One region of the Bradyrhizobium sp. USDA 223 genome, then DNA from elsewhere that is predicted to be linked to it. Evidence: predicted binding sites of a transcription regulator. Region 1 holds the regulator's gene; each other region holds the start of a gene.
The links. The regulator PhoB, encoded in region 1, activates phosphate uptake and scavenging genes when phosphate is short. The targets are predictions, from matches to a motif close to TGTCATNNANCTGTCAT.
Positions count from the first base shown of each region.

Region 2: a site for PhoB is predicted at 6,789-6,805, ahead of phnF (phosphonate metabolism transcriptional regulator PhnF). Genes of this name have one in related genera too.
Region 3: a site for PhoB is predicted at 6,956-6,972, ahead of ABIA40_RS05545 (YbhN family protein). Genes of this name have one in related genera too.

Region 1 is NZ_JBIYDR010000001.1:7,052,984-7,063,387, reverse strand. Features, by position in the region: gene ABIA40_RS32830 (SGNH/GDSL hydrolase family protein) at 1-714, opposite strand, end outside; gene ABIA40_RS32825 (OpgC domain-containing protein) at 714-1,970, opposite strand; gene apaG (Co2+/Mg2+ efflux protein ApaG) at 2,166-2,558, shown strand; gene ABIA40_RS32815 (Hsp33 family molecular chaperone) at 2,745-3,752, opposite strand; gene argF (ornithine carbamoyltransferase) at 3,923-4,858, opposite strand; gene ABIA40_RS32805 (aspartate aminotransferase family protein) at 4,858-6,066, opposite strand; gene ABIA40_RS32800 (GcrA family cell cycle regulator) at 6,524-7,036, shown strand; gene phoB (phosphate regulon transcriptional regulator PhoB) at 7,328-8,035, opposite strand; gene phoU (phosphate signaling complex protein PhoU) at 8,058-8,774, opposite strand; gene pstB (phosphate ABC transporter ATP-binding protein PstB) at 8,786-9,607, opposite strand; gene pstA (phosphate ABC transporter permease PstA) at 9,604-10,404, opposite strand, start outside.
Region 2 is NZ_JBIYDR010000001.1:5,826,693-5,837,096, reverse strand. Features, by position in the region: gene ABIA40_RS27220 (DUF1045 domain-containing protein) at 1-230, opposite strand, end outside; gene ABIA40_RS27215 (alpha-D-ribose 1-methylphosphonate 5-triphosphate diphosphatase) at 249-1,442, opposite strand; gene ABIA40_RS27210 (chloramphenicol acetyltransferase) at 1,439-2,110, opposite strand; gene phnC (phosphonate ABC transporter ATP-binding protein) at 2,285-3,100, shown strand; gene phnD (phosphonate ABC transporter substrate-binding protein) at 3,172-4,080, shown strand; gene phnE (phosphonate ABC transporter, permease protein PhnE) at 4,148-5,035, shown strand; gene phnE (phosphonate ABC transporter, permease protein PhnE) at 5,032-5,886, shown strand; gene phnF (phosphonate metabolism transcriptional regulator PhnF) at 6,024-6,755, opposite strand; gene phnG (phosphonate C-P lyase system protein PhnG) at 6,874-7,338, shown strand; gene phnH (phosphonate C-P lyase system protein PhnH) at 7,343-7,951, shown strand; gene ABIA40_RS27170 (carbon-phosphorus lyase complex subunit PhnI) at 7,956-9,071, shown strand; gene ABIA40_RS27165 (alpha-D-ribose 1-methylphosphonate 5-phosphate C-P-lyase PhnJ) at 9,068-9,964, shown strand; gene phnK (phosphonate C-P lyase system protein PhnK) at 9,957-10,404, shown strand, end outside.
Region 3 is NZ_JBIYDR010000001.1:1,274,945-1,285,348, forward strand. Features, by position in the region: gene gudD (glucarate dehydratase) at 1-1,183, opposite strand, end outside; gene kdgD (5-dehydro-4-deoxyglucarate dehydratase) at 1,207-2,151, opposite strand; gene ABIA40_RS05535 (LysR substrate-binding domain-containing protein) at 2,275-3,180, opposite strand; gene ABIA40_RS05540 (hypothetical protein) at 3,657-5,603, opposite strand; gene ABIA40_RS05545 (YbhN family protein) at 5,702-6,784, opposite strand; gene ABIA40_RS05550 (ferritin-like domain-containing protein) at 7,215-7,721, shown strand; gene ABIA40_RS05555 (hypothetical protein) at 7,760-8,098, opposite strand; gene ABIA40_RS05560 (hypothetical protein) at 8,130-8,321, shown strand; gene ABIA40_RS05565 (EAL domain-containing protein) at 8,776-10,404, shown strand, end outside.

The DNA.
Region 1 (10,404 bases):
GAGGCAATCATGGACCTGTTTCGCCAGCTCAGGCCCGCGGGACGGGTTGAACAGGTCGAACTGGCCCTGTTCATTCCACTGCCGCATGATCGCGAAACGATCGAACAGCGGGATGTCGTGCTCCTGTGCCACGACGCGCATATTATCGAGAAAAGGCTGCGCCGAGATCATGGTCTCGGTGCGCGGGCTATATTGCAAATTCATCAAGACGACGTCCGCCCCTGCCTTTTGCAGCGCAACAACCCCGTCGGTCACCGCGCTACGAAATTCGTCGGGATCGATGGATCGGATAGCATCCACGGTCCCGGTCTGCCAGATGACCAAAGTAGGCGTTTTTGCTTCCATCAGCTTAACGAAGGTGGACGCGGTCTCCTCTGCCGTTTTCTTGCTCTGTATTTCTACGGAGACGTGCACCGGCTCGGAGGGCGGCAGCTTCTCCTTGAGGATCGCCTCCATGCGCGCCGGATAGGAGCTGCTCTCCGACGACGGAATCGTGGTCGAGCGGCTGCCGATCACCAGGATGTCGAGCGGTTTGCCGGCCTTGATCGCCTCGGCGACCTTGGGCAGCTGGCTTTCACTGGTCAGCAGATAGGACGGCAATTCGCAGGCCGCAGGCACAGGGGATGCGGCAGACGCGGCATCGCCCGCGCGCGCCGTGGGCGCGGCGAGGTTACCGCACAGCAGGACCAGGCTCAGGAGAACCTTCGCCTTCATCAGCCCCCTCCCGCCAGATCGGCGTTGCCGACGGCGTTCTTGGTTTTCGCACCGCTCTTGTCAGCCACACGCTTGTACCACGAAATGATCCACGCAACTCCCCACATGATCAGGATTCCGGAGAGGCTAATCAACGCATGCATCACCGGCCCGCCGGAGATTTCGGCGAGGACGAAATGGCCGGCAAAGGCCAGGAAGACGCCGAGGCAGAAGATCTCGAGCGAATGCTGACCACATAGAATCAATGGTCGTAGCCAGCGCGATTTCAAGCCCGGCCAATCGCGGGGCAGGAAGCGTACGGTCAGCGCCGCCAGCGCCAGGAAGTGCGCGAAGCGCAGCACGTCGAGGTCGGTCTTGTCGATCGGATACATCCATTGTTCGATCTGCTTCGGCATGAACTGGGAGAGCTGGGGCACGTACCAGGTCAAGGTCACGTAGAACGCCGCGATGAGATAGGCGATCGAGATCCACATCGTCACGGGCGAGGCCAGGATGCCCGACATGCGACGCGCACCTCCGAGCGCGCACCAGGCACCGAACACGAACAACAATTGCCAGGCGAAAGGATTGAAGGCCCAGAAGCCGTTCGGATAGGCCGACAGGTAAAGGTCGTACTCCCAGGTCACCGCGTAGAGCAGGACCGACAGCCCGAGCGTGACGTCCGGCCGCCATTTCATCGACCACAGGATCAGAGGCAGCGCCAGCATCAGCACGATGTAGAGCGGCAGCACGTCCATGTTGACGGGACGGAAGCGCAGCAGCAGCGCCTGCACGATGACGACGTCGGGCTGCTTGAGGAAGTCCATGATGCCCATCTCTTCGGTGTAGAGCGGGTTCTCGAACCTGGTCGCGACATAGGAGATCTCGGCGAGGAAGATCGTGAACAGGAAGACGTGGGCGACGTAGATCTGCCAGACCCGGCGCAGGATGCGCGCGGTGGCGATGAGAACGCCGCTCTCCAGCATGGCCCGGCCATAGACGAAGGCGGCGGTGTAGCCGGAGATGAAGATGAAAATTTCGGTGGCGTCGCTGAGGCCGTAATTGCGGATCGTGAACCAGGTCAGCAGACTGGGCGGCAGATGGTCGATGAAGATCAGCCATAGCGCGAGCCCGCGGAACAGATCGAGTCGGAGCTCGCGCTCGCCGATGGCGGGCAGCGTGATGGCCGGCGCTGCGGCGCGCGCCTTGGTCCCTGCGGGCTTGGCGCCCGCGGTTCCTGCGATGGTCGATCCCGTCACTTGGTCGGCAATGGTCATCGGGGCCTGGAAACCCTTCCGCAAATCGCGACATTGAAGCAGTGTAATGGTCCGGCTGTCGTCTCGCAAAGCGTCCGGATCACATCAGGGTGTCTCCCTCGGTGGTGTGCTTTCCCGCCAATTCTGGCGGGACGATGTCGCCAAGGCGCCCGCGGGGGTTTGGTTCCCGGGGCGGATTTCGGTATGATGACAGCCATGTACCGCGCCGTGACCCGCCAGATCGAAGTGACCGTCGAGCCGAACTTTGTTCCGGAGCAATCGTCGGCCGACCGCTCGCGCTACTTCTGGTCCTACACCATCGTCATCACCAATTCGGGCGAGGAGACCGTGCAGCTCAAGACGCGGCACTGGATCATCACCGATGCCTCCGGCCGCCAGCAGGAGGTGAAGGGCGAAGGCGTGGTCGGCGAACAGCCGATCCTGGCCCCCGGCGAGCGCTTCGAATACACCTCCGGCGTGCCGCTCTCGACCGCCTCGGGCTTCATGACCGGCCGCTACCAGATGGTCAGCGAAACCGGCGAGCGTTTCGAGATCGACGTGCCGACATTTTCGCTGGACAGCCCCGACAACAAGCGGGTGTTGAATTAGGGAGGCGAGTTCGCCGTAACACTCACAACTGTCATGCCCCGGCTTGACCGGGGCATCCAGTACGCCACGGCCTCTCGTTTCGATCAGCATCGTCTCGGAGTACTGGATCGCCCGATCAAGTCGGGCGATGACACCGCGCGTGTGGCACTGCTCCACTCGTCATTGAGTGCAGCGACGCGGGTAGGCTTACGCGTCCTCGACGCCCGCTTCGTGCGGCGTGAACTGGTACACCGACGAGCAGAACTCGCAGGTGACCACGACCTTGTCGTCCTTGACCATGGCGGCGCGATCGTCGTGCGAGAAGCTCTTGAGCATCGCGGCGACCGCATCGCGCGAGCAGGAGCACCGCGCCTCGAGCACCTGCGGATTGAACACGCGCACGCCGCGCTCGTGGAAGAGGCGGTAGAGCAGCCGCTCGCCGGAGAGTTCGGGATCGATCAGCTCGACGTCCTCGACGGTCTCGATCAGCGAGCGGGCCTCGACCCAGGCATCGTCCTCAGTGACGCTGTGCACCTCGGTGCCGTCGGGCGCATCGCCGGGATGCAAGTCCGCCTGCCGCGCGCGCTCCGGCGCCTTGGGCAGAAATTGCATCAGCATGCCGCCGGCGCGCCAGCGATGCTTGCCGCCGTCGCTCGAGCGCCACTCCTCGCCGACCGCGAGGCGCACGCGCGTCGGGATCTGCTCGGAGCGCATGAAATATTCGTGGGCGGCGTCTTCCAGGCTGCCGCCGTCGAGCGCAACCAGGCCCTGGTAACGGCTCATGTCGGGGCCCTGGTCGATGGTCATGGCGAGATGGCCGCGGCCGAGCAGCGTGCCGGAATCCTTGGTCGTGCCCAGGCGCGAGGCGTCGAAGCGCGCATAGGCGCGCAGGCGGTCCGGGGCCTTGTAGTCGACGACCAGGAACGACACCGGACCGTCGGTCTGGGCCTGAAGAATGAAGCGGCCCTCGAATTTCAGCGCCGATCCAAGCAGCGTCGTCAGCACGATGGCCTCGCCGAGCAGCTTGCCCACGGCTGCGGGATAGTCGTGCTTGGTGAGGATGTCGTCGAGCGCGGGGCCAAGCCGCACCAGGCGCCCGCGCACGTCGAGCGCGTCGACCTCGTAAGGCAGCACGGCGTCATCGATCGGAACCGATGATGGCGCGCGAACCGGGCCTTCAGGCCCGGTTTTCATGTCAGGAGATTGGGAAACCATGGCGCTTTATCTGGGGTCGTTCGATGCAAATTGAAAGAGGCACGCCCGCATTCCGTCGTCCGCGGAACGACGAGCTGCGTAGCCCGGATGGAGCGCAGCGCAATCCGGGGGGTCTTTCCACGCGTTGAGAACCCCGGATTTCGCTGCGCTTCATCCGGGCTACAAGAAGGTTACTTCACCGCGTCGAAGCACCAGGCCAAGATGCCCTTCTGCGCGTGCAGGCGGTTTTCGGCCTCGTCGAACACGACCGATTGCGGCCCGTCGATCACCTCATCGGTGACCTCCTCGCCGCGATGGGCCGGGAGGCAATGCATGAACAATGCGTCCGCCTTTGCCAGCGACATCAGCTTGGCATTGACCTGGTAGGGCTTGAGGACGTTGTGGCGGTGCTCGCCCTCCTTGTCGCCCATCGACACCCAGGTGTCGGTGACGACGCAATCGGCGCCGCGCACGGCGGCCTCGGGATCGGTGCCGAGCACGATCGGCGCGCCCGTCGCCTTGATCCAGTCGCGCATCGCCTTTTTCGGTGCGAGCTCCGGCGGCGTTGCGACATTGAGCTGGAATTTGAAGCGCTCGGCGGCATGGGCCCAGGACGCCAGCACGTTGTTGTCGTCGCCGGTCCAGGCCACCGTCTTGCCCTCGATCGGGCCGCGATGTTCCTCATAGGTCATGAGGTCGGCCATCACCTGGCAGGGATGCGAACGCCGCGTCAGGCCGTTGATGACGGGCACGGTGGCGTTGGCCGCGAGCTCCAGCAGCGCATCGTGGTTGAGGATGCGGATCATGATGGCGTCGACATAGCGCGACAGCACCCGCGCGGTGTCGGCGATGGTCTCGCCGCGGCCGAGCTGCATCTCGGCGCCGGTGAGCATGATCGCCTCGCCGCCGAGCTGGCGCATGCCGACGTCGAACGAGACGCGGGTGCGGGTCGAGGGACGCTCGAAGATCATCGCCAGCGTCTTGCCCTCGAGCGGCCTGACCGGCTGTTGCGCCTTCTGCTTCGCCTTCATGGCGGAAGAGGCGGCGAGCATGCTCTTGAGCTCCGACAGCGGCAGCTCGTTGATGTCCAGGAAGTGCTTGGGAGCTTTGTTGGGCGTCGTGCTCATCAGCTTGCCGCCCGCTTGGTCTGGCTGGAGGAGATCGCAGCGCAGGCCCGCTCTAACCGCCCGACGCTGTCCTCGATCTCCGCTTCGGTGACGATCAGGGGCGGCAGGAAGCGCACGACATTGTCGCCGGCCCCGACGGTGAGCAGCTTTTCGGCGCGCAGCGCCGCGACGAGATCGCCCGACGGCACCACGGCCTTGATGCCGATCAGCAGGCCCTCGCCGCGAACCTCGCTGACGACATCAGGGTGACGATCGATCACGGAGGCGAGCTTCTGCTTGAGCAGCAGCGACATCTTCTGCACGTGGTCGAAGAAGCCGGGCTTGAGCATGACGTCGAGCACGGCGTTGGCAGCCGAGATCGCGAGCGGATTGCCGCCGAAGGTCGAGCCGTGCGAGCCGGGCCCCATGCCGGCGGCCGCATCCGCGGTCGCCAGCACCGCGCCGATCGGAAAGCCGCCGCCGAGCGCCTTGGCGAGCGACATCACGTCCGGTGTGACGCCGGTGCGCTTGTAGGCAAAGAGCTCGCCGGTGCGGCCCATGCCGGTCTGCACCTCGTCGAAGGCGAGCAGCAGCCCGCGCTCGTTGCAGAGCTCGCGCAGCGCCCTCAGGAAGGCGTGAGGTGCAGAACGAACGCCACCCTCGCCCTGGATCGGCTCGATGAGAATGCCGGCGGTGTGCGGACCGATCGCTTTCTTCACAGCCTCCAGATCACCATGCGGCACCTGGTCGAAGCCATCCATCGGCGGGCCGAAGCCCTCGAGATATTTCGCAGAGCCGGTGGCGGCGAGCGTCGCCAGCGTGCGGCCATGGAAGGCACCCTCGAAGGTGATCATGCGGTAACGCTCCGGATGCCCCTTGGAGAAGTGATGGTGACGCACCAGCTTGATCACGCCTTCCAGCGCCTCGGCGCCGGAATTGCAGAAGAACACGAAGTCCGCAAAGCTCTCATTGCAGAGGCGGCTTGCGAGCTTCTCGCCGTCAGGGCTCTGGAACAGGTTCGACATGTGCCAGAGCTTGGTCGCCTGCTCCTGCAATGCCTTGACCAGCGCGGGATGGACATGGCCGAGCGCATTCACCGCCACGCCCGAGGTGAAATCGAGATAGCGATCGCCGTTGGTCGCGATCAGCCAGCAGCCTTCGCCGCGCTCGAAACCGAGGTCGGCCCTGGCGAAAACGGGGAGCAAATGCGGCGCTGCGCTGTTAGTCATGACATCACTTGAATGTTGCGGACGGTGTGAGGCATGCATTGCGCGACGCACCATCAACCGGCCCCGGAAAACGAAACGTGCCGCCTTTTAAGGGCGGCACGTGCCACTATCTTATGCTTGGCAAGACGGGTGTCAATGCCGCCCGGAAAGCCTCGCGAAACGCTGATTCCGTAGTCTTGCGGTGCCGATTTTGCGGTTTTTCACCACGGAACATGTGGAAGCGAGTCGGCGGACTCTTGCGCGGGAGTCACGCCATATTGTAGCGTTTGGACTGTCAGATACGACATCTCGTGCAGCAGTTCTGATCCCAGAAGTCCTCATGTACCGGCGTAAACGTTCGGGCGTCTTGAGCGCGCCCGGCGAGCCTTAAGGGATTCTGACGGCACGGGTTTTTCAAGGCTAAAGCATTCGCTGCGAAGGCCCAGGATGGCAGGCGCGCAGCGAGGGAAAGGGTGCAATGACGGTTTTGACCTGGTCCGATGATCGCGTCGAGCAGCTGAAGAAGCTCTGGGAGGCCGGACTTTCGGCCAGCCAGATCGCGGCGGAGCTCGGCAATGTGACCCGCAATGCCGTGATCGGCAAGGTGCACCGGCTCGGCCTGTCCGGCCGCGCCAAGAGCCCTTCATCGGCAGCGCCCAGGCCGCGCAAGGCACGGCCCGCGCAGCACATGATGCGGGTGACCCGCCCCGTCGCGCGCGGCAACACCGCGCTGGCGCAGGCCTTCGAGGTCGAGTTGGAAGCCGAGCCGGTTACCTACGACAACGTGGTGCCGATGAGCCAGCGGCTGTCGCTGCTGGAATTGAACGAGGCGACCTGCCACTGGCCGGTCGGCGATCCATCGAGCCCGGATTTCTTCTTCTGCGGCGGCAAGGCGCTCTCAGGCCTGCCCTACTGCGCCCAGCATTCGCGCGTGGCCTATCAGCCCGCAGCGGACCGCCGTCGCGCAGCACCGAAGCCGGGCACGCGGTGAGCTCGCGATTTCATTGATTGCCAGGACAGCAGCCGTCACACGATGACGGCTCCAATTATTCGGTGTCATCCCCGCCTAGTGCGCGATTGCGCACGGGGAGCGGGGATCCATAACCACAGGGCGCGGTGATTGCGCGAGATGGTTACTGCGAGTCTTCGCCAGACCACGTACTATCGTTGATCGCGGCGAGCGCGAGCGCTCGCGCTGAGATCCCGGGCTCGCGCTGCGCGCGCCCCGGGATGACGGTCGAGATCGGCGCCGCAGTTCGCCAAACCAGCTGTCGCTGGCGCTTTATGTCTGCTCAGCCTTCGCAAAGCGATCGTCCAGCGCGTAGCCGGCGCCGCGGACGGTGCGGATCGGGTCCTGCTCGCGGCCGAGATTGAGCAGCTTGCGCAGGCGGCCGATATGGACGTCGACGGTGCGCTCGTCGATGTAAATGTCGCGGCCCCAGACGCTGTCGAGCAGCTGCTCGCGCGAGAACACGCGGCCGGGATGCTCCAGGAAGAACTCCAGCAGGCGATATTCGGTCGGGCCGAGATCGATCGGCCGGCCTGAGCGCGCCACGCGGCGCTTGTCGCGGTCGAGCTCGATATCGCCATAGGCGAGCACGGTGGCGAGGCGCTCGGGACTCGCACGCCTGAGCAGACCCTTCACGCGCGCAAGCAGCTCCGGCACCGAGAACGGCTTGACGATGTAATCATCCGCGCCGGTCGCAAGCCCGCGCACCCGCTCGCTCTCCTCGCCGCGCGCGGTGAGCATGATGATCGGCAGCTGCTTGGTCTCGGAGCGGGTCCGAAGCCGCCGGCACAGCTCGATGCCCGACAGGCCCGGCAGCATCCAGTCGAGCACGATCAGATCGGGAATGTGCTCCTTGAGGCGGGTGTCGGCGTCATCGCCGCGCATCACCGTCTCGACGTCATAGCCGTCGCCTTCGAGGTTGTAGCGAAGAAGCTCGGTGAGAGCTTCCTCGTCCTCAACCACCATAATGCGTGCGCCCATGTTGTCGTCGCTCCTTAAGTCGTCAGGTGTTCGGCACCGTCGTGGCGAAGGTCGTCATGTCGCCCTTCGGCCGCTTGTCGGTGATCGCCTGGCCCTCGATCATGTAGAACACGGTCTCGGCGATGTTGGTGGCGTGGTCGCCGATCCGCTCGATGTTCTTGGCACAGAACATCAGGTGGATGCAGAACGAGATGTTGCGCGGATCCTCCATCATGTAGGTGAGGAGCTCGCGGAACAGCGAGGTGCAGATGGCGTCGACTTCCTCGTCGCCCTTCCACACCGCCATCGCCGCCGGGAGGTCGTGCGCGGCATAGGCGTCCAGCACCGATTTGACCTGCTGCTGCACGAGGTCGGTCATGTGCTCCAGGCCGCGGAACAGCTTGAGCGGATGAAAATCCGTCTCCAGCGCCGCGACGCGCTTGCCCATGTTCTTGGCGAGATCGCCGATGCGCTCGAGATCGGTCGCAACGCGCATGGCGCCGACGATCTCGCGCAGGTCCACGGCCATCGGCTGGCGGCGGGCGATGGTGAGCACGGCGCGCTCCTCGATGCGCTTCTGCAGCGCGTCGAGCTCGCCGTCGGTGGCGACGACGCGCTGGCCGAGCGCCACGTCGCGGCGGATCAGCGCGTCGACGGAATCGACGATCATGCGCTCGGCGATGCCGCCCATCTCGGCGACCAGGCGGGTGAGCTCCTGAAGGTCGCTGTCGAAAGCCTTTAAGGTATGTTCAGAACCCATGTTCCGTCTCCTCAGCCGAACCGGCCGGTAATGTAATCCTGCGTGCGCCGATCGCTCGGCGACGTGAAGATCTTGCTGGTGTCGTCGAACTCGATCAACTCGCCGAGATACATGAAGGCGGTCTTGTCGGAGACGCGCGCCGCCTGCTGCATGTTGTGGGTGACGATCGCGATCGTGTAATTCTCGGACAATTCCTGGATCAGCTCCTCGACCTTGGCGGTCGAGATCGGGTCGAGTGCCGAGCAGGGCTCGTCGAACAGGATCACCTCGGGCCGCACCGCGACGGTGCGGGCGATGCAGAGGCGCTGCTGCTGGCCGCCGGAGAGCGACAGGCCGGAGGCATTAAGCTTGTCCTTGACCTCGTTCCACAGCGCGCCGCCGCGCAGCGCCTTCTCGACGCGGCCGTCCATCTCGGACTTGGAGATCTTCTCGTAGAGGCGGATGCCGAAGGCGATGTTCTCGTAGATCGTCATCGGGAACGGCGTCGGCTTCTGGAACACCATGCCGACCCGGGCGCGGAGCAGGTTGAGGTCGAGCTTGGGGTCGAGGATGTTGGTGTGGTCGAGCAACAGCTGACCCTCTGCGCGCTGGCCCGGATAGAGGTCGTACATCCGGTTGAAGATGCGCAGCAGGGTGGACTTGCCGCAGCCGGACGGGCCGATGAACGCCGTGACGCGGTTGGTGCCGAGCGCCAGGTTGATGTTCTTCAGCGCGTGGTGGTCACCGTAGTAGAAGTTGAGGTTGCGCGCGGTGACCTTGGCGGGCGCCTCGGGCAACGGCTGCGAACCGGGATGAACGGTCGGTGCGCTGACGGAAACAGACATTTCACTCATTTTGCAGTCCTCTCGGCGCCAAGGATGCGCGCGCCAATGTTAAGGGCAAGCACGGTCAGGGTGATCAGCAGCGCGCCGCTCCAGGCGAGTTGCTTCCAATATTCGTAGGGGCTCTGCACGAAGTTGTTGATGGTGACAGGCAGGTTCGCCATCGTCTTGTCCAGGCCGAGGCTGAAGAACTGGTTCGACAGCGCCGTGAACAACAGCGGCGCGGTCTCGCCGGCGACCCGGGCGGTGGCGAGCAGCACGCCGGTGATGAGGCCGGCGCGCGCCGCACGGTACGCGATTCGCCTGATCACCAGCGAGCGCGGCAGGCCGAGCGCGCTGGCAGCTTCGCGCAACGGATTCGGCACCAGCAGCAGCATGTCCTCCGTGGTGCGCACGACGACCGGGATCACGATGACGGCAAGTGCCAGCGCGCCCGCAATCGCCGAGAAGCCGCGCATCGGCACCACCACCGCGCCATAGATGAAGAGGCCGATGATGATCGAGGGTGCCGACAAGAGAATGTCGTTGATGAAGCGGATCACCGAGGTCAGCTTGTCGTTGCGGCCGTACTCGGCGAGATAGGTGCCGGCGAACAGGCCGAGCGGCGCGCCGATGCCGACGCCGATCACGGTCATGATCAGCGAGCCGACGATGGCGTTGCGCAGGCCGCCCTCGTTCGATCCGGGCGGCGGCGTGTCAGCTGTGAAGACCTGGAGGTTGAGCCCGGCCAGGCCGTTGTAGAGCAGCGTGACCAGGATCAGCGCGAGCCAGGTGACGCCGAAGGCGGCGGCGGCGATGCAGAGGCCGCG
Region 2 (10,404 bases), 1.2 Mb from region 1:
GTCTTGCCAGGCGCCAGCGCCATCGGCGCCTTCAGCGTGGCGTGAAAGCCGTATTGGCGGGGATCGGCGCTGACCTCGCGCCAGTCCGGCGCGGCCTGCAGCGCTTGTTGCGGAAACGGCAGCTCGTCTCCGGTATAGGCGTCATAGCCGAGCAGCTCGGCGCCGAAGCGGGAGAGGGCGCTGTCGCGGCCTGCGGCATAGTAGATCGCGTAGCGGGGGAAACCTGTCATTGCCTCAGCATAACCAATTTACGCCGCGACGACAGCCTCGCGCGGCGTCGCCATTGCGGTGAGCAGCCGCGTCGCGTCGGTGAGATGCACGAGCCTGCCGCCTGAGATCACCGCGATCAGCCGCGGCCGCAGCTCGACGCTGTCGTCGACGAGGAGAATGTCGGCGCGGCGTCCCTCCGCGAGCAGGCCGCGATCGGTGAGGCCGGTTGCCCGCGCCGGGCCGGCGGAGATTAGATCCCAGGCCTGAGCCAGCGGCACCACGCCATCGGCGGCCAGGCGGAACGCGGCGAGCAGCTGCGCGGGATAGTAATAGTCCGACGCCAGCACCGAGCAGAGCCCCTTTGCGATCATGTCGGATGCCCTGGTCCAGCCGGTGTGGCTGCCGCCGCGCACGACGTTCGGCGCGCCGTAGACGATGGCATCGCCGTGGCCGGCCGCTGCGCGCGCCGTCTCCTCGTTGATCGGAAACTCCGCGATCAAGGCGCCGAGCTCGCGAAAGTCCCGGCGCATCGCCGGGCTCGAATCGTCGTGCGAGAGCATCCTCACCTTGGCGGTGCGGGCCGCGGCGGCCAGGCGTGACACCGAGGCGGGCACCTCGTCGGCGCGCGAGACCACGCGCTTGACCAGCCGGTCGAATTCTTCACTCGACAGCCCGGTGCGCTCCACCATGCGGTTGCGTTTGCGCGGCTTGGCCATGTCGGCGACGGTGCCGTCCATGTGGTCGTTGAATGCGAGCAGGTCGACGCGGCCCTCGGCCAGCCACCGTGCGATCTCGGCTTCGGCATCGAGATTGTAGGTCTCGTGCCGCAGGTGGAAGCGGGTGTCAGCGGCGAATTGCGGACGCTGCCGCTCGATCGCCTCCATCAGGCCGCGTGCATTGTCGGCGCTGCGCAGGCCCGGCTCCCACGAGCAGGTCGTGGCGTGAAACACGGTGGTGATGCCGTTGCTGATCGCCTGGCGGTCGCTGTCGGCGAGCGCAACGTCGATCGGAAAGTCGACGCCGGCGCGCGGCATCATCTGGCGCTCGAAGGCATCGCCGTGTAGATCGACGATGCCGGGCAGCACCAGCAGGCCACGGGCATCCAGCGCCAGCCGCGCCCGGCCGCGAGAGGCGTCGACCTTTGCAATGTCTGTTCCGGAGACGAGAAGAGATGTTTCGGCGAGCTCGGCGCCGATCAGGGCCCGGCCGCCTTCGATGAATATGTCTGTCACGCGACCGCGCTTCGTTTGCTGGCAGGAGAATTGGCGAGTGAGCTCGCTTTTGCTTCGTATGCCGAGAGGAAATCTTCAATCCCGAGCTTGCGGAAATTGGGCAGCGCCTCGCGCAACTTGTCGTGATCCCAGTCCCACCAGGCAAGCCTTGCGAGCCGTCCGGCGATCTCCTCCGAGAACCGCCGCCGCACGATGCGGGCCGGATTGCCGGCGACGATGCTGTAGGCCGGCACGTCCTTGGTGACGATCGCGCCGGCGGCGATCACCGCGCCGGTGCCGATGTTGCGGCCCGGCAGCACGATCGCGCCATGGCCGATCCAGACGTCATGACCGATATGAACGTGATGCTGCCGGCGCCACTCGAAGAACTCGAGATCGTCGCTCTCACCCTCGAAATAGGCGCTGGATCGGTAAGTGAAATGCGCCTGAGTGGCGCGATGCATCGGATGGTTGCCGGGATTGATGCGGGTCATCGCCGCGATCGAGCAGAATTTGCCGATGGTGGTGTAGGTGATCTGCGCATCGTTCACGACATAGGAATAATCGCCCATCGCCACTTCATGCAGGATCGTGCGCGCGCCGACTTCGGTGTAGGCGCCGAGCCTGGTCTCATGCAGCTTGGCCGAGGGATCGACGGTCGGCTGAACCGAAAGAGCTTTGGCGGCCATGTTGCATCCGAAGTGCGAGGGCGGGCGTCTCTCTTCGAGCGGCCGGATGACGATGTCATGACAAACAGATGACAGGGGATGATGCGCGTAGGATGGCCGCACTGCAGCAGCGCTGTCACACAAGTGTTAAGCGCCGGCGTTAGCGGTTGGCTCCAGCTACTCTGGAGCTCCTGTATGCTGGTGGTTGAAGGCCTGACGTGTCGCTTCGGCGCGAAAGCCGCGGTGGACGATGCTTCGTTTCAAGTTTCCCCGGGCGGCTTCGTCGGGGTGATCGGGCGATCCGGCGCCGGCAAGTCGACACTGCTGCGGTCCATCAACCGGCTGGTGACGCCGAGCGGAGGACGCGTCCTGTTCGACGGCGTCGACGTCACCTCGCTGCGCGGCAGGGAGTTGCGGCAGTGGCGCGCCCGCTCGGCGATGATCTTCCAGCAGTTCAACCTCGTCGGCCGGCTCGACGTCCTCACCAATGTGCTGATGGGGCGGCTGTCGACGGTGCCGACATGGCGGTCGCTGCTGCAGCTTTGGCCCGAAGAAGACAAGGCCGTCGCGATGTCGGCGCTTGAGCAGTTCGACATGGCTGCCATCGCGGCCCAGCGCGCCGACCACCTCTCGGGCGGTCAGCAGCAACGCGTGGCGATCGCGCGGGCGCTGGTTCAGCAGCCCGACATCATCCTTGCCGACGAGCCGATCGCCTCGCTCGATCCCCGCAACACCAAGATCGTGATGGATGCGCTTCTGCGCATCAACAAGCATTTCGGTATCACGGTGCTCTGCAACCTGCATTCGCTCGATCTCGCCCGCAGCTATTGCGACCGCCTGATCGGGATGGCCGCGGGGCGGGTCGTGTTCGACGGCGCGCCGGCGGCCTTGACCGACCATATCGCGCGCGAGCTGTACGATCTCGAGGCGAATGAAGTCATGGATGTTGCGCCCCGGGATGCATCGGTCGGCACGGCAGTTCCTGCCTTCGGCACGGTTGCCGCGGCCTGATTGCCGCTTCAAATCGAGCCCAGCGTAGAGCCGGAGCTCGACAGTTGCATAACCTTGAAATGGGAGACGTCATGATAGACCGTCGTACGATCGTTGCCGCTGCGGCGGCCCTGGCATTTTCAGTTTCGGCCGCTGCGGCGCAGGACTGGAAGGCAAAATATCCTGAGCTGATCTTCGCAAAAGTTCCCGACGAGAATGCCTCCGGCACCACTAACCGCTGGACGCCTCTGACGGAGTACCTGTCCCGCGAGCTTGGAACCAAGGTCACGCTGCGGATTGCCAATGACTACGCCGCAGTGATCGAAGGTCAGCGTGCAGGAAACATTCACATCGCGATGTACGGCCCGGCGTCCTACGCGCGTGCCTACATCGTTGGCGCGAAGGTCGAACCGTTCGCTATCGAGGTGAACGGCGACGGCACCAAGGGCTATTACTCGGTTCTCTATGTCAAGAGCGATTCGAGCTACAAGGACATCAAGGACCTGCAAGGCAAGAACCTCTGCCTCGTTGATCCCAATTCGACTTCCGGCAACAACGTGCCGCGTTTCGCGATGAACAAGATGGGCATCGACCCGGAAAAGTTCTTCGCCAAGGTGGTCTACTCGGGGAGCCACGAAAACGCAGTGATCGGGCTTTCGCAGGGCACCTGCGACGCGGCGTTCAACTGGTGGAACGATGAGAAGGAATCGAACCTGCTCCGGATGGAACGGAAGGGCATGGCGAAGGCCGCGGATTTCAAGATCATCATGAAGTCCGAGCAGATTGTGAACTCGCCGATGGCCTATCTCGGCAGCCTGCCTGACGACCTCAAGGCGGCGATCAAGAAAGCCGTGCTGGAAATTGCGGTGAAGGACAAGGCCGCTTTCGACAAGATCTACGAGGGGAAGCAATTGCCCTACGTCGAGGTCGACCACAAGGCGTATGAGGCCGTGATCGAACTGACCAAGTTTGTCGACAGCATTCGCAAGCAGAAATCCTGAGGGAAACGAAGGGTTGGACAAGACGGGCAGATCGCACGATCTGGCCGTCGGCTCTTCCGAACATCCCATGCGAACAGCAGTTCCCGAATTCCCGGAAGCCAGGCTGCGTGAGCTTGCCGATCGCTATGCGGCTGCAATTGCCGCCAAGCGCCGGCGCGTATGGCTCGGTGCCGCCGTCCTGATCGCCGTTGCTATTGCCGCGGGCTGGATGGGCGAGGTCAGTCTTGGAAATTTTGTCGAGAACTTCTGGCGCTTCCCGGCCTATTTCGTCAGCATCGCACCCAAATTTTCGTTCGCGACCGCATGGAGCGATTTGGCGGACTGGCTGTGGGGGTTGCCGCGCTGGACACGGCTTCTCGGGGATACGTTGCTGATCGCATATATGGGCACCCTCTCGGGTGCGCTGTGCGGTTTCGCACTTTGCTTCCTCGCCTCGGCCAATCTCGTGAAATCAGGAACGACTGTTTTCGTCACCCGGCGCGTCCTGGAATTTTTCAGGACCGTGCCGGAGATCGTGTTTGCCCTGATCTTCGTGCTGGCCTTTGGTCTCGGGCCGCTGCCGGGCGTTCTGGCCATTGCAATCCATACCGCCGGAGCGTTGGGCAAGCAGTTCGCCGAGGTTGTCGAGAACATCGACAGCAAGCCGGTCGAAGGGGTGGCGGCAAGCGGGGGCAGTTGGGTTCAGGTTGTTCGGTTCGGCGCGTTGCCTCAAGTCCTTTCGAACTTCGTGAGCTATGCCTTGCTCAGGTTCGAGATCAACGTGCGTGGCGCTGCCGTGATGGGCTTCGTCGGCGCCGGCGGGATCGGCCAGGATCTGATCGAGGCGGTTCGCAAGTTCTACTTCACCGACGTCAGCGCCATCCTGTTGCTCATCGTCCTTACCGTCATGTTGATCGACTTCCTGACGGAACGGTTGCGACACCGCCTGCTCGGGCTGGAGGGAAGCACCCGATGAGCTCCTTCAGTTTTGAAAACCGGGCCGGCATTGCCGAACGGTATCCCGACGTCTTCCGGACCGATTGGTGGCAGCGGGGAAGGATCGCAATACTCGTCGGCGGGGCGGTCGGGCTGTTCCTGTTCGGGATCGTCCAGCTCGATATTCCCTTTAACCGGCTCTCCCAAGGCATGGTCAGGCTGGGCGAATTCGTCCAGCTCATGTTGCCGCCCAATCCGGGTTCTTGGGCGGAGGTTCTGAAATATCTGCATGCGCTCGGAGAGACGGTGTCGATCGCGTTTCTCGGCACGCTGGGCGGCGCGCTGCTCGCGCTGCCGGTATCCCTGCTGGCGGCGCGCAACGTGGTTGCAAGCCGGATCATCCGCGTATTGACGCGTCGTGGCCTCGATACCATCCGTGGAGTCGATACCTTGATCTGGGCACTGATCTGGGTCGGTGTCGTGGGGCTGGGGCCGTTTGCCGGCATCCTGGCCGTGATCTGCAGCGATTTCGGAACGTTCGGCAAGCTGTTCTCGGAAGCGATCGAGGTCGCCGACAAGAACCCCGCGGAAGGCGTTCGGTCATCGGGCGGCAACCATTTCCACAGCGTCCGGTTCGGATTGCTGCCGCAGGTATTCCCGGTCTTGCTGAGCCAGGTGCTCTACTATTTCGAGTCGAACACGCGATCGGCGACGATCATCGGAATCGTTGGCGCTGGCGGCATTGGCCTTCAGCTTGCCGAACAGATCCGGGTGCTGGAATGGCAGAAGGTATCGTTTCTGATCCTGCTGATCCTGATAACGGTATCGTCGATCGACTGGATTTCCGGCAAGCTGCGCTTCGCGATTATCGGCAAGCGGACGGTCGCCTAACGTCGTGCTGGAGCCTTATCCATTCCGATTGAATCGGAACGGAACTCTGGCTTCTTGTTTTGACGCGTTTTCTCGACGCACACCGTTTCCACGTCGGATCAAGTCCGAGGGCATGCTTCGCTGGAAAACGCTCTGATCTAACCGTTCTCCACCAAGAACTCCACACGTTCTGCCGCAAAGCGCGAGTGCTTCGTCACCAGCGGCTTGCCCGTGAGATCATGGTCGGTGGCGTCGACCACCAGGATCGGCCGCCCCAGCGCCAGATCGAGCCGTGCGGCGTCGCTCGCATCGACAATCCCTGCGGTGATCCTCGTTGCGCCACGGCGATAGTCGCGGACGCCGAAATGCTCCAGCAGCTTCGTCATCGAGCGCGTCGCCGCGAACACGGCGCCTGCATCCGGGAACAGGTCAGCCGAGAGCCAGGTGGTAGAAACACAGATCGGCGTGCGGTCGGCGAGGCGAATCGCTTCGATCCGCACCAGGGGTGCGCCGGTCCTTAATCCCAGCTCCCGTGCGAGCTCGCGCGTTGCGACGTCGTTGGTCGCCTCGATCAGCCGGCCGTGCGGCTCGCGGCCATCGGCGCCGACGATCTCGGAGAAGCGCGTGCGCGAGCGCAGGGGATAAGCGAGCTTCTGGGCCTCGACATAGGTTCCGCTGCCGCGCTCGGCGCGCACCAGGCCGCGCTCGGCAAGCGCTGCCAGCGCGCGCCGCACGGTGTGGCGGTTGACGCGATAGGTCTCGGCGATCTCCATCTCGCCCGGCAATTTGTCGCCGGCCGCAAAGCGGCCGTCGGCGATGCCGCGCTCGATGCCATCGGCCACGAGGCGCCATAGCGCGACGCCCGACGAGGCTGTGTCCTGCATGCTCATGTCGCGGGAAACCTACTCCAGAAATCACAGCATTGTCACGAAACAGTCATGGCGCGTCCGTATGAAGTTGTCTATTATCATAGACAACTTCGGCGCGGCAAGTTCTGTAGAAGGTTCGATGGACCAGGTGACCCAGCACAACGACCAGCAAGCCCAGCGCAAGGCCGCAATGGCGGTGCTGGCGCACGCGGAGGCGGGCGAGATCGCCGCTCGCCTCCGCAACTTGGCCCTCCCGGACCATCAGGATCTGCGCACGCCCGAGAACGGCCTCGTCATGCTGCGCGGCCGGGTCGGCGGCGATGGTGCGCCGTTCAATCTCGGCGAAGCGACGGTGTCGCGCGCCGCGGTGCGGCTTGCGAGCGGCGAGGTCGGGTTCGGCTACACGCTCGGCCGCGACGGTGAGAAGGCGCGTCTGATCGCGCTGTGCGATGCGCTGGTGCAGTCCCGCGATTTCGGCGGAGCGGTGGAGCGCGAAATTATCGCGCCGTTGCGCGAGCAGCTCATGGTCAGTCGCAAGCAGGCGGCGGCAGCGGCCGCCGCGACGAAGGTTGATTTCTACACCATGGTGCGCGGTGAGGGGTGAGATCATGACCACGATTGCGGAGCTGCCGCCGGGTTTCGCCGACAAGGTGCTGTCGGCGCAATCGACCTTTCGCTCGGTCATGGACGCCATGGCGCGGCCGGGCTCGGTCCAGCGCATCGTGCCGATGGCGGGCGCGCCTGATACGATGATGCGCGGCACCGCCGCGATCGCGCTGACGCTGTTCGACCACGACACGCCGCTCTGGCTCGACGCACGGATGGCGGAAAGCGCGGACGTGACGAAGTGGCTCAAGTTCCACACTGGCGCGCCGGTTGTGCAGGATTCGTCGGTCGCTTCGTTCGCGCTCATCAGTGACGGCGGCGCCTTGCCCTCGTTCGAATCCTTCGCGCTCGGCACCAGCGAGTATCCGGACCGCTCGACCACGGTGATCATCCAGGTCGACAGCCTCGCCGCCGGGCGCAGCTTTGAGCTGCGCGGCCCCGGCATCGACGGAGTCGCCACGCTGCAGGCGTCGATCAAGCCTTTCGACCTGTTCGAGCGCCTGCAGATGAACGAAGCGCTGTTTCCGCGCGGCATAGATGTGGTGCTGGTCGCCGATGACGCCGTGGTCGCGATCCCCCGCACCACGCGAATCGTGAGCAAGGGAAGCTAGAAGCATGTATGTCGCAGTCAAAGGCGGCGAACGCGCCATCGAGAACGCCCATCGCCTGCTCGCGCATAAGCGGCGCGGCGACCAGAGCGTTGCGGAAATCTCGCTCGATCAGATCTCGGAGCAGCTTGGCCTCGCTGTCGATCGCGTCATGAGCGAAGGCTCGCTCTATGACCGCGAGCTCGCGTCGCTTGCGATCAAGCAGGCCCGCGGCGATTTGATCGAGGCGATCTTCCTGGTGCGCGCCTTCCGCGCCACGCTGCCGCGTTTCGGCGTCAGCGAGCCCGTCGACACCGGCGCCATGCGGGTGCAGCGGCGGGTGTCGGCGACCTTCAAGGACATTCCCGGCGGCCAGATCCTGGGGCCGACCTTCGACTACACGCACCGCCTGCTCGATCCATCGCTCGCCCAAGGTTTTGTGCCAGAGAGGCCGGCTGCGGCCGAAGCCTCCACCGCGCCGACGCCGCGCGTGACAGACATTCTCGGGCGCGACGGGCTGATCGAATCATCGCCGGAAGCTGAGGACGGCGCCAGCGTCGGCGATCTCACCCGCGAGCCGCTGAATTTCCCCGCGGACCGTGATTTGCGCCTGCAGAACCTTGCGCGCGGTGACGAAGGCTTTCTGCTCGCGATGGGCTATTCCACCCAGCGCGGCTACGGCCGCAACCATCCCTTCGTCGGCGAGATCCGCTTCGGCGAGGTCGAGGTCGAATTCCTCGCGGAAGACGTCGGCTTTGCCGTGCCGCTCGGCGCGATCGAGCTCACGGAGTGCCAGATGGTCAACCAGTTCAAGGGCTCGGCGACGGAAGCGCCGTGCTTCACCCGCGGCTATGGCCTCGCCTTCGGCCAGAGCGAGCGCAAGACCATGTCGATGGCGCTGGTCGATCGCGCATTGCGCGCCCGTGAGCTCGGCGAGGAGGCGCTGGCCCCGGCGCAGGACGAGGAATTCGTGATGTCGCATTCGGACAATGTCCAGGCGACCGGCTTCGTCGAGCACCTGAAGCTGCCGCACTATGTCGATTTCCAATCCGAGCTCGGCCTCTTGCGCAAGCTGCGCCAGGAGTTCTCCGAAGCGTTCGCCGACGCCAATACCCAAGATGCCATGAAGGAGGCCGCGGAATGAACGCGCCGGCCTACAATTTCGCCTATCTCGACGAGCAGACCAAGCGGATGATCCGCCGCGCGATCCTGAAGGCGATCGCCATTCCCGGCTATCAGGTGCCGTTCGCCAGCCGCGAGATGCCGATGCCCTATGGCTGGGGCACCGGCGGCGTGCAGGTCACGGCCGCGATCCTCGGTCCCGCCGACGTGCTGAAGGTGATCGACCAGGGCTCCGACGACACCACCAATGCGATCTCGATCCGCAAGTTCTTCGCCAAGACCGCCGGCGTTGCGACGACGACGGCGACGGAGGATGCCACGGTGATCCAGACCCGCCATCGCATCCCGGAGACGGCGCTGCGTGCCAACCAGGTCCTGGTCTATCAGGTGCCGATCCCCGAGCCCCTGCGCTTCCTCGAGCCGCGCGAGACCGAGACGCGGCGCATGCACGCGCTGGCCGAATACGGCCTGATGCATGTGAAGCTCTACGAAGACATCGCCCGCTTCGGCCATATCGCCACCGCCTACGCCTATCCGGTGAAGGTCAACGCGCGCTATGTGATGGATCCGTCGCCGACGCCGAAATTCGACAATCCCAAGATGGACAATTGCCCGGCGCTGCAATTGTTCGGCGCCGGCCGCGAGAAGCGCATCTACGCGATCCCGCCCTATACGCAGGTGGTGTCGCTCGATTTCGAGGACCACCCGTTCGAGCCCTACCGCTTCAACGCCCCTTGCGCGCTCTGTGGCGCGGAGAATTCCTATCTCGACGAGATCGTCACCGACGACAAGGGCGGGCGCATGTTCGTGTGCTCGGATACCGATTATTGCGAGGGCCGCCAGGCTGCCGGCCATCACGGCAGCCTCAGTGCCGCGCCGTACAAGGAGAAGGCGCAGGAGGCCGCGAATGGCTGATCAGAATTTGATCGAGAACGACGAGCCGCTGCTGGTCGCAAAATCCCTCAGCAAGTCGTTCGGCCGCATCAATGCCTGCCGCGACGTCTCGTTCTCGCTCTATCCCGGCGAGGTGCTGGCGATCGTCGGCGAATCCGGCTCGGGCAAGTCGACGCTGCTGCAAATGCTGTCGGGCCAGCTCGCGCCGAGCGCGGGGCACGTCTCCTACCGGATTCGTGACGGCGTCACCCGCGATCTCACGACGCTGGGCGAGGCCGAACGGCGCTTCCTGTTCCGCACCGATTGGGGATTCGTGCATCAGGATCCCGCGCAGGGGCTGCGCATGGCGGTGTCGGCCGGCGCCAATGTCGGCGAGCGGCTGATGGCGGTGGGGTGGAATCACTACGGCCGCATCCGTGAGACCGCGTCGGATTGGCTGACACGCGTCGAGATCGACGTCG
Region 3 (10,404 bases), 5.8 Mb from region 1:
TGCCACCCTTGATCTGGAGCGGCTCCTTTGTCAGCGCCTGACCGTCCTGCCAGATCCAGTGGGTGTCGATCGCGGTGACCTTGCCGGGGGCGGCGGCGCCGACATGGGTGAACATGGCAAGCGAAATGTCGAAATGGTTGTTGGAGTGCGAGCCCCAGGTCAGGCCGTTGTCACGGCAGGTCTGCGCCACGCGCACCGAGCCTTGCATCGTCCAGAAATGGGGATCGGCCAGCGGGATGTCCACCGCCCCGAGCCGCAGCGCATGGGAGAGTTGCCGCCAATCGGTCGCGATCATGTTGGTGGCGGTCGGCAGGCCGGTGGCGCGGCGGAACTCGGCCATGATCTCGCGGCCGGAGAAGCCGGCCTCGGCGCCGCAGGGGTCCTCGGCATAGGCGAGGATGCCATGCATGCCCTTGCAGAGGCTGATCGCCTCATCCAGCGACCAGGCGCCGTTGGGGTCCAGCGTGACGCGCGCGCTGGGGAAGCGTTTTGCGATTGCGGTAACCGCCTCGATCTCCTGCTCGCCGCGGAGCACGCCGCCCTTGAGCTTGAAGTCGGCGAAGCCGTAATGGTCGTGGGTCGCCTCCGCGAGCCGCACCACGGCCTCGGGCGTCATCGCCTCCTGGTGGCGGAGATTGAACCATTCCGCCTTTCCGGTCTCGCCCGTGACGTAGTCGAGCTTCGACTTACGACGGTCGCCAACGAAGAAGAGATAGCCGAGCGTCTCGACGCTGGTGCGCTGCTGGCCTTCGCCAAGCAGTGCTGCGACGGGCAGGCCGAGATGCTGGCCGAGCAGGTCGAGCAGCGCGGATTCGATCGCGGTGACCGCATGGATCATCACGCGAAGATCAAAGGTCTGCTTGCCGCGTCCGCCGACGTCGCGGTCGGCGAAGGCGGTACGGATATCGGCGAGGATGTTGTTCATCGCGCCGACCGTCTTTCCGATCACGAGGTCGCGCGCGTCCTGGAGCGTCTGCCAGATCTTCTGCCCGCCCGGCACCTCGCCGACGCCGGTGTGGCCGGCATTGTCGGTGAGGATGACGATGTTGCGGGTGAAGAAGGGCGCATGCGCGCCGCTCAGGTTGAGGAGCATGCCGTCGCGGCCCGCGACCGGGATCACCTGCATCGCCGTGATAACAGGTGCTCCGGCGACTGACGCGCCGGAAATCTCAGTCTGGGCCATCGCAGGCTCCTCCGTTCGTCTTATTATTCTGCAGCCTGTTGTGACGATCGTGCGGCGGGCAGCTTCTGCACCAGTGCGGTCAGCTCCGCCATCTCCTGCTCGGTGAGATCAGTCAGCGGCGGACGGACCGGGCCGGAATCGCGGCCGATCACCTTCATGCCGGCCTTGATGATCGAGACCGCGTAACCCTTCTTGCGGTTCCGGATCGCGATCAGCGGCAGGATGAAATCCTTCAGGCCGGCCTGGATCGTGGCGTGGTCGCGCTTGCGCACCGCGGCGTAGAAGTTGGTGGCGAATTCCGGCACGAAGTTGAACACGGCCGAGGAATAGGTCGTCACGCCCATGTCGAGATAGGGCAGCGCGAAGGTCTCGGCGGTCGGCAGGCCGCCGACATAGGTGAGGCGGTCGCCGAGCTTGGTGTAGACGCGGGTCATCAGCTCGATGTCGCCGATGCCGTCCTTGTAGCCGACGAGGTTCGGGCAGCGCTCAGCAAGGCGCGCGAGCGTGTCGGGCTGGAGGATGGCGTTGTCGCGGTTATAGACGATGACGCCGATCTTCACGGCGGCGCAGACCGCCTCGACATGGGCGGCAAGGCCTTCCTGCTCGGAATGGGTGAGGTAGGGCGGCAGCAGCAGGAGGCCGTCGGCGCCTGCCTTTTCCGCACCGATGGCGATCTCGCGGGCAATCGCGGTGCCGTAGCCGGTGCCGGCGAGCACGGGCACGCGGCCCTTGGTCTCGTCGACGGCGACCTTGACGACCTGCGGAACCTCTGATGGCGTCAGCGAGAAGAACTCGCCGGTGCCGCCCGCGGCGAACAGGCCTGCGACGTCATAACCGCACAACCAGTCCATGTTGGCGCGATAGGTCGCCTCGTCGAAGGAATAGTCCGCCCTGAACGGCGTGACGGGGAAGGACAGGAGGCCCGATCCGATCTTCTGGGCCATTTCCTGCGGGGTCATCTTGCTCATGGGCGCTCCCTTCTCGTGTTGCGGAGGACGCAAGCAGAGGCCGCACGTCCATGCGCCGTGGTTTAGGAGACCGTTCGATGCGCGTCCAAACCAAAGCCTATATCGACCGATGCGGATTGAGCATCAATCCTCCGCCAGCTCCGCGGAGGACAATTCGCCGGCGATCTTGACCAGCGCCGACAGCAGCGGGTTCTCGTCCTCGCGCCGCCACACCATGAACAGCTCGACCGGAACGCGCGTGCGCAGCTTCAGCGGACGCAGGCGGACGTCGGAGATCTTCAGGCTCGCCGCTGCCGCCGGTACGATGGCGAGGCCGAGGCCCGCGCGCACCATCGCAAGGATCGAGTGGATCTGGCTGAGATGCTGGACGTAGCGCGGCAGCACGTCGGCGCGGGTGAACAGCGCCACCAGGAGGTCGTGGAAGTAGCGGCTCTCGTAGGGCGAGTACATCACGAAGGGCTGGTCGTCGAAATCCTTGATGGTGATGCCGTCGGCATTCGCCAGCGGATGCTTCTTCGGGATCGCCGCAAGCAGCGGCTCGGCGACGACGCGACGGCTGGCAAGCTCGGGCCGCGCGATCGGCGGCCGCAGCAGGCCGGCATCGATCTGGCCCGAGGTCAGCGCCTCGAACTGGTCGCCCGATACCATCTCCTTCAGAGAGAAATCGACCTCCGGCAATTTGGCGCGGCAGGCGGCGATGAGCTCGGGCAGAAAGCCATAGGCCGCGGCCGCGGTGAAGCCGACCTTCAGCGAGCCGGTCTTGCCGAGCGCGATGCGGCGGGCCACTTGCGAAGCGCTCTCCGCAAGCTTGAGGATGCGCCGCGCCTCCGGCAGGAAGCTGCGCCCGGCCGGGGTGAGGCGTACCGAGCGGCTGGTGCGCTCCAAGAGCGGCGCGTCGATGATGTGCTCGAGCACCTGGATCTGCCGGGACAGCGGCGGCTGCGTCATGTTGAGCCGCACGGCGGCGCGGCCGAAATGCAATTCCTCCGCCACCGTGACGAAACAGCGGAGCTGGTTGAGGTCGAACATCGATACATGCCTTAGATGAATAAGGCGTTTCCCCGGCACTTCTAGCATCGATCACCCCCAAAACAAAGACGGCGGCCTTGTGGGCCGCCGTTGAGTTGCCTGGTCAGGCTCTCCCATGGGAGCCCTCAGGAGGAACAGGCTGATGCGAGACCGCCTGACGTCCGCTGCGGACGCCACTGCGCTCATCACGCGCCTCTCTTAAGCCTCGGCCGTTTGCCCGACACGAGTCCTAGAGGTGCGCGCGGCGAAGTGTCCAAGTTCAAGGCAGTATCGATCGATGCTGTTTTTGGATCGATGGAACGGCGAAGTGGGGGATGATCGGTGTTGGGAAACCCTATCAAACCAGCGCTGTCATTCCCCGCGAAGGCGGGGAATCCAGTACGCAGCGGCGTCTCGATTCAATCACTGCTGTCACGGAGTACTGGATCGCCCGGTCAAGCCGGGCGACGACGGTGGGTGTGTGGAGGCAGCGCGCGCTATTGCTGCGCGCTGGGCAGCAACTGCGGCAGCAGTCCGCGCGTCACGTTCGGCGGCACGGCGTCGAGACCGAGCACGGCGCTCGCCGCCGGCAGCGCCGCGTCGGCCATCGCGGCATGGCCCTCGGCGCTCGGATGCACCGCGCCGCCATAGACGGCGGAGAGCACGCCCCAGGCCGCATCGTGGATGTCGGTCGGCTGGCTCGCCGCCGGCAGGCCTTGCGGATAGGTCATCGCGGCGAAATAGCTGTCATTGGCGTCGCGGATCCAGCGCGCGCGGGGCAGGTAGGCGCGGTATTCCGAGGCGCCGCGGCCGCACAGCATCGGCTGGCTCGCCGCGCTGACGATGTCGGGATCGAAGCTCTGGCCGTTCGCGGCAAAGCAGCTGCGGTCGAATTCGGGATCGTTGCCGGAACGGGCGCAGAAGCCGTGCTCGGCGAACGCGGCCTGGTGCGCATCGACGAAGGTCATGCGGTCGGCTTCGGGATCGCGGCACAGCGCACCGCGGGTGCAGGTGGCGAGCCCCTTCAGCTGCGGCAGGAATTCGCTGTCGACGAAGGCGGAGACGCGGGAAAGGCGCTGCGGATCGGCATTGAAGGACGGGTGGATGTCGAAGCCGGCCCGGCCGCCGCGGCAGGGCGCACCGCCGTCGGCGAGCGCAGGATTGGCATAGGAGACATAGACCACGTGCGAGAGGTCGCCGCCGACCAGCGGCTTCAACGCCTCGCGCAGCTTGACGAAAGCCTGCGGCAGCTCGCGTTGGAGCGCATCGCGGGAATCGTCGACGCTTGCCATCACGCCGGAGCGGCGGAACAGCGCGCGCTCGGTGGCGGTTTCGACGATGACGTCGGCGACCAGGCCGGAGAAATAGACGTCGTTGGCGCCGACCGAGAGCAGCACGAGATCGAGCGTGCGATCGGGCTGGCGCTTCTTCGCCGCGGTGACGGCTTCCCGCAGCTCGGCGACTTGCGCGTTCACGCTGGTGTTGCAGACGCCGGTCTTGCCGGGCGGGCATTCGCGGGCGCGCTGCGAGCCGAGCAGCCCGTCGACGATGCTGGCGCCAGTGCAGGCGAGCGGCAGGAAGGTCACGGCGATGTGGGTGTAGCGCACCGCGAGTGCCAGCGCGGTGCGCGCCTGATAGCTGTAGAGCGATCGATGGCACGGCGCATTGAACCAGAGCGCGCTGTAGCGCTGCCAGTTGGCGAGCGTATCCGGCGCCTCGCAGGCGCGGCCGCCCTTGAAGCCGTGGCGGCTCGGCCGATAGTACTGCTCGCCGGCGGTGCCGAGATAGGAGCGGAAGCAAAAACCTTCGTCCGACAGCGCCAGTGGCCGGTCCGGGTTGCCTTCGCCCGAGGCGATGCTGTCGCCTAGACCTGCGATGAAGATGTCGCGGACCTGGATCTCGGTCTGGACCCGCTGGGTCGGATCGGAGCCGGCCGAGACATCGACGGTCGCGACCGTCTGCTTGCCGTAGCGGACGCGCAAATTGACCGGCTCGGCACAGTCGAAGGTCGAGCTCTGCGGCCCGTCGCCGTCATCGAACGACCAGGCGCAGGTGGCGCCGACCGGCACCGCACCGGTCAGGCGCACCGTCACCGGATGGTCGATCGGCGTGATGTAGTTCTCTTTGACATTGTCGCGGGTGCAGGGCTGGTTGACCCGCCCCTGCAGATCGATGCACAGCCGGTTGACCATGTTGCGGGCCCAGCCGCGGCCCTCGCTCTGGAGCTCCAGCGACTGCTCGGCGGCCAGAATGCTGCGGTTACGCGCGTTCTCGACATGGAGCAGGAAATCACGCTCCTCGCGGAATAGCCGGAAGCGGTTACGCACCTCCCAGCTGATCTGCATGGTGCCGGCGTCCTGCGCGGCGGCACGCTCGGGCAAAGCGAGGAGGCTGGTAAGCAGCACGGCGCCTGCCGAAAGGGTGCGAAGGAATACGGAAATCATGGCCCGCGTCTTCAACGGCAAAGTTGAGGCGGAAATAAGAGAGGATTGCGCGCCGGCCCGCAACCTTTGTCCGATGATTCCGAGGTGCCTTCGGCGGCTCAGCGCTTGCCGGCCTGCCGCAGCAGCCGTTCGCGCTCCATCGGCGTCACCTCCTTCGGCAGGTTGGCCTGCGCGCAGGCTTCCGCCAGCCGCCGCCGCTCCTGCCACGGTGCGACCACATTCATCCAGAGCTCGCGCATGCCCATGATGGAGATGGCGAGGCCGAACGGGATCACGAAATAGAGAATGCGGAACACCAGCAGCGTGGCCAGAAGCTCCTCGCGGCCGAACTGGGGCAGCGCCACCAGCATGGCGGCATCGAACACGCCGATCGAGCCGGGGGCGTGGCTGGCAAAGCCGATCAGGGTCGCCAGGATGAACACGACCGCGAGCGACATGAAGTCGATCGGCGGGTTAGCCGGCATTAGGAGGTACATTGCGGTGGCGCAGTAGCCGAGATCGACGACGCCGATCAGGATCTGCACCAAGGTCAGCGGTGCCGAGGGCAGCACCACCTTCCAGCCTTTCTGGCCGAGCTCGCGGCGCTTCTCGCCCATGCAGAGCCAGACCAGATACGCGCCGATCGATGCGAGACCGCCGAGGGCGATCAACCGGTTGAGCGAGGAGGGCAGCTGATCCATCGAGGAGGCCGCATCCGGATGGATGGCCATGCCGATCGAGAGCACGAAGATGTTACCGAGCCAGAAGGTCAGGCCCGACAGGAAGCAGATCTTCGCGACGTCGATCGCGTTCAGTCCGTAGTCCGAATAGATCCGGAAACGGATCGCGCCGCCGGTGAAGACCGTGGCGCCGATGTTGTGCCCGATCGAATAGGACGTGAAGCTGGACAGCGCCGCGATGCGATAGGGCACGTGCTTCTTGCCGATCGTTCGCAGCGCAAAATAGTCGTAGAAGGTCAGCGTACAGAACGCGAAGACGACGCAGATCGCCGCCAGCCCGATGTTGCCGCGGGGAATCTCCGTCAACGCGGTCAGGATGACCCCGGTATCGATGCCCTTGAGCGTCCGCACCAGCGTGGTGATCGCAAACGCGATGATGAAGATGCTCGCGGCGACGCCGAGCCGTCGCCAGCCGATCCATCTGTTGAAGCCGCGTTTCAACGCGGGCAGCAGTCCGTGCATTCATCCTCCCGGCGGGGGGCAAGACCGACCGGGCCAGACATTGGCCGGTCGGGTGCGATCACGGCCAAAAGGCAGGCATCGATCGCTAGGCATGATCCAGCTCATTTAAGGCAAAATCAGCGGCTTGTGCAGCCCTTGACAACAATAGGTTCTGCGTTCGGCGGGCAACTTTGTCATACGCGGTTCATATCGGCGGCGCGTTAAGCATATGAGTCGCGAAACCCGACGCCATCCCCGCGCTCGCCGTGCCGATAAGATCTCAAATCCCGGCGCCGTCCGCATTGTTCCAGCGCAGAGCCGTATCGGCGTTTTTGGAACGTCGATGCCGCGTGGTCGTTAGGCTCCATCAGCAATCGAACATGGCGGAATACGCGGCTTTTTCGTGCAAGCCGGCGCCTCCGTGTTCCCAAAACCCGAGAGGATCAGAACGATGGGACTGTTCACAAAAGACATCAAGACCATGAACGACCTGTTCGTACATCAGCTCCAGGACATCTATTACGCCGAGCAGCAGCTCACCAAGGCGCTGCCGAAGATGGCGACCAAGGCCACTGATCCGCAGCTGAAACAGGGCTTTTTGACGCACCTCGAGGAAACCAAGCAGCACGTCGCGCGGCTCGAGGAGGTCTTCAAGATGCACGGCGTCCCCGTGAAGGCGGTCGACTGCCCGGCAATCGACGGCATCATCGAGGAAGCCGACGAGACCGCCGGCGACGTCGCCGACAAGGCGGTGCTCGACGCGGCCCTGATCAATGCGGCGCAGGCCGCGGAGCATTACGAGATCGTCCGCTACGGCAGCCTGATCGCCTGGGCCAAGCAGCTCGGCCGCAAGGATTGTGCGGCGGTGCTCGCCAAGACGCTCGAGGAGGAGAAGGCGACCGACCAGAAGCTGACGACGCTCGCCGAGAGCAAGGTGAATCTGCGCGCGGCGAGCTGATGCGATTGCACTGGACCGACGCCGAGAACGCCGCGCCATCAGCGCGGCGTTCCTGATTTAGTGGGCCTATATTTGAGCCCGAAGCCGAGCGCGATCACGGCAAAGGCCGCGATCATGGCGGCGAAGACGATACTCGCAAGGCGCGGGCTTGCCAGCGTCAAGATCACCCCGATGCCGATCACAGGAAGCGCGTTGCCTAGAAAGCCGCAGATGAAATAGGCCGAGACCACTTCCGCGCGACGATCCTCCGGCGCGATCTGGTTCACCACCTGCAGGCTGCCACGATAACCCAGCCCCACCGCAACTGCGCATAGCGTAATTGCCGCGATCATCAGGGCCATCGATGCCTGAAATTGTGCAGCGACGATCAGTGCCACGCTCGGGAGCATGAGGTCGAGGGAGCACAGCATGGCCGTGCGGCTCGACAGCGAGCGTCAGCGCGATAACGATGGCCACCACTGCGGAGAACTCGAGGAAGACAGCCCCGGCCACGGCGTGATGATGGCAACGACCGTTGCAGTGAGCGCTGTCCGGCGGCGGCCAATCTGGTCCGAGATGCGCCCGAACACCAGCAGCGCAGCCAGATTGCCGATCACATAGGTAGATCAGCGTCAGGGTGATTTGCGAGAAGCCGAACTGTCGCTCGTAGAGCACATAAAGCGGCGTCACCAGGGTGCTGCCCGCGAACAGCACGCCGATCAGGCCGGCGACGATTGCAAGCGTAGCCAGCTTGCCGAATTCGGACCCACTGTGTGATCAATGGAGTAGTGCTTCGTTGCCATGCCTAACCTATAGATGTAGTCCCGGCGGCCAACTCGAAGCAATCACCCCCGTTCCCTGTGTCCCCGGCGCGGCTGGCATGCGCGCGCGGGAAGGTTGATTGTATTGGCACCCGCTCATCCGCCAATTGAAAAATGGGGAGCGAACGCGCGCTGACCGGCAACGATCGGTTGATTTTGGAAGCTCCTGTTCACCATCCGGCACGCCAATCATCCTTCGTTACCTAATATCCACCACTTCCCGGCTTTGGTGATGGCAGGCTTGGGGAATGCTTATGTATCAGGTGCTCTACTGTCTGACCGACGAACATGACTGGCGGCTGGTCGCGCTTGCCGGCGCGGTGTGTCTGCTCGCCAGTGCGGCGGCGATCAGCCTGTTTCACAGGGCGCGCGCGACGCAGGGATCGGGGCGCCTGGTGTGGCTAACGCTCGACGCAGTCGTCGCCGGCTGCGGCATCTGGGCGACGCATTTCATCGCAATGCTGGCGTACGGACCGGGCGTCGGCGGCGCCTACAATGTCCCGGTGACGCTGGTGTCGCTGATCTTCGCCATCGCCGTCACCTTTGTCGGCTTGAGTGTTGCGGTCTCGACCATCCGGCCCAGCCTCGTCGCCCTCGGGGGGGCAGTTGTCGGAGGCGGCGTGGCGGCGATGCACTATACGGGCATGATGGCGCTCGAAATCCCTGCGCGCGTTAGCTGGTCAACGGGGACCGTGGCCGTGTCGATCTTGCTCGGGCTGATCTTCGGCGCGCTCGCGCTCCATGTTGCTGACCGGCGTGACAGCCTGTCCGGCGCGCTCGGTGCCACGGTGCTGCTGACCGTGGCCATCGTCTCGCATCATTTCACGGCGATGGGGGCGGTGCAGCTGACGCCGGATCCGACACTGGTGATCAGCGGGCTATCAATCCCGCCGACGTCGCTGTCGGTTTTGACCGCGAGCGCCGCGGCTGCGATCATCATGATCGCATTGCTCGCCGCGCTCCTCGACCGCCGCGCCAAGGGCGAATTGGGCCGCCAGCAGATGGTGCTGGATACGGCGCTCGAAAACATGTCGCAGGGGCTCTGCATGTTCGACGCCGACGGCAAGATCATGCTGTTCAACGAACGTTATGCATCGTTGCTCCGCCGCACCGGGATCGCCCTGACCGGCCGCCTGCTGGCCGACGTGCTGAGGGAAGAGCAGGCCAGCGGCGAGTGGCAGGGCAATGCCGATGAATTCTTCGCCCGCCTCGTCGCCGATGCGCGGGACGGCCGCACCACGACCGAAATCCTCAATCGCTCCGGCCGCTCTATCCGGGTGGTCAACCAGCCGATGCAGGGCGGCGGTTGGGTCGCAACCTTCGAGGACATCACCGAATGGCTGGAGGCGCAGGCGAAGATCTCCCATATGGCGCGCCATGACGCGCTGACCGGCCTGCCTAACCGCGTGCTGTTCCACGAACAGCTCGAGCATGGGCTGCGCCGGACCAGCTCGGGCGACCAGCTTGCGGTGCTCTGTCTCGATCTCGACCACTTCAAGGACATCAATGATTCGCTCGGCCATCCCATCGGCGATGCCTTGTTGAAGGAGGTTGGGCGCAGGCTGGAGGCGAGCGTCGGCGAGAACGACACCGTGGCCCGGCTTGGCGGCGATGAGTTCGCCGTGGTCCTGATCGGGCGCTCCGAGGAGGCGGTGGCTAGATCCCTGGCCAGCCGTCTCGTAGAGGTGATCTCGGCGCCTTACGAGATCGACCAGCATCAGATCGTGATCGGCGTCTCGATCGGCATCTCGCTGTCGCCGCAGGACGGCAGCAGTCCAGACGAGCTGTTGAAGAACGCCGACCTCGCATTGTACCGCGCCAAGGCGGACGGTCGGGGCACCTACCGCTTCTTCGAGACCGGTATGGATGCGCGCGCGCAGGCG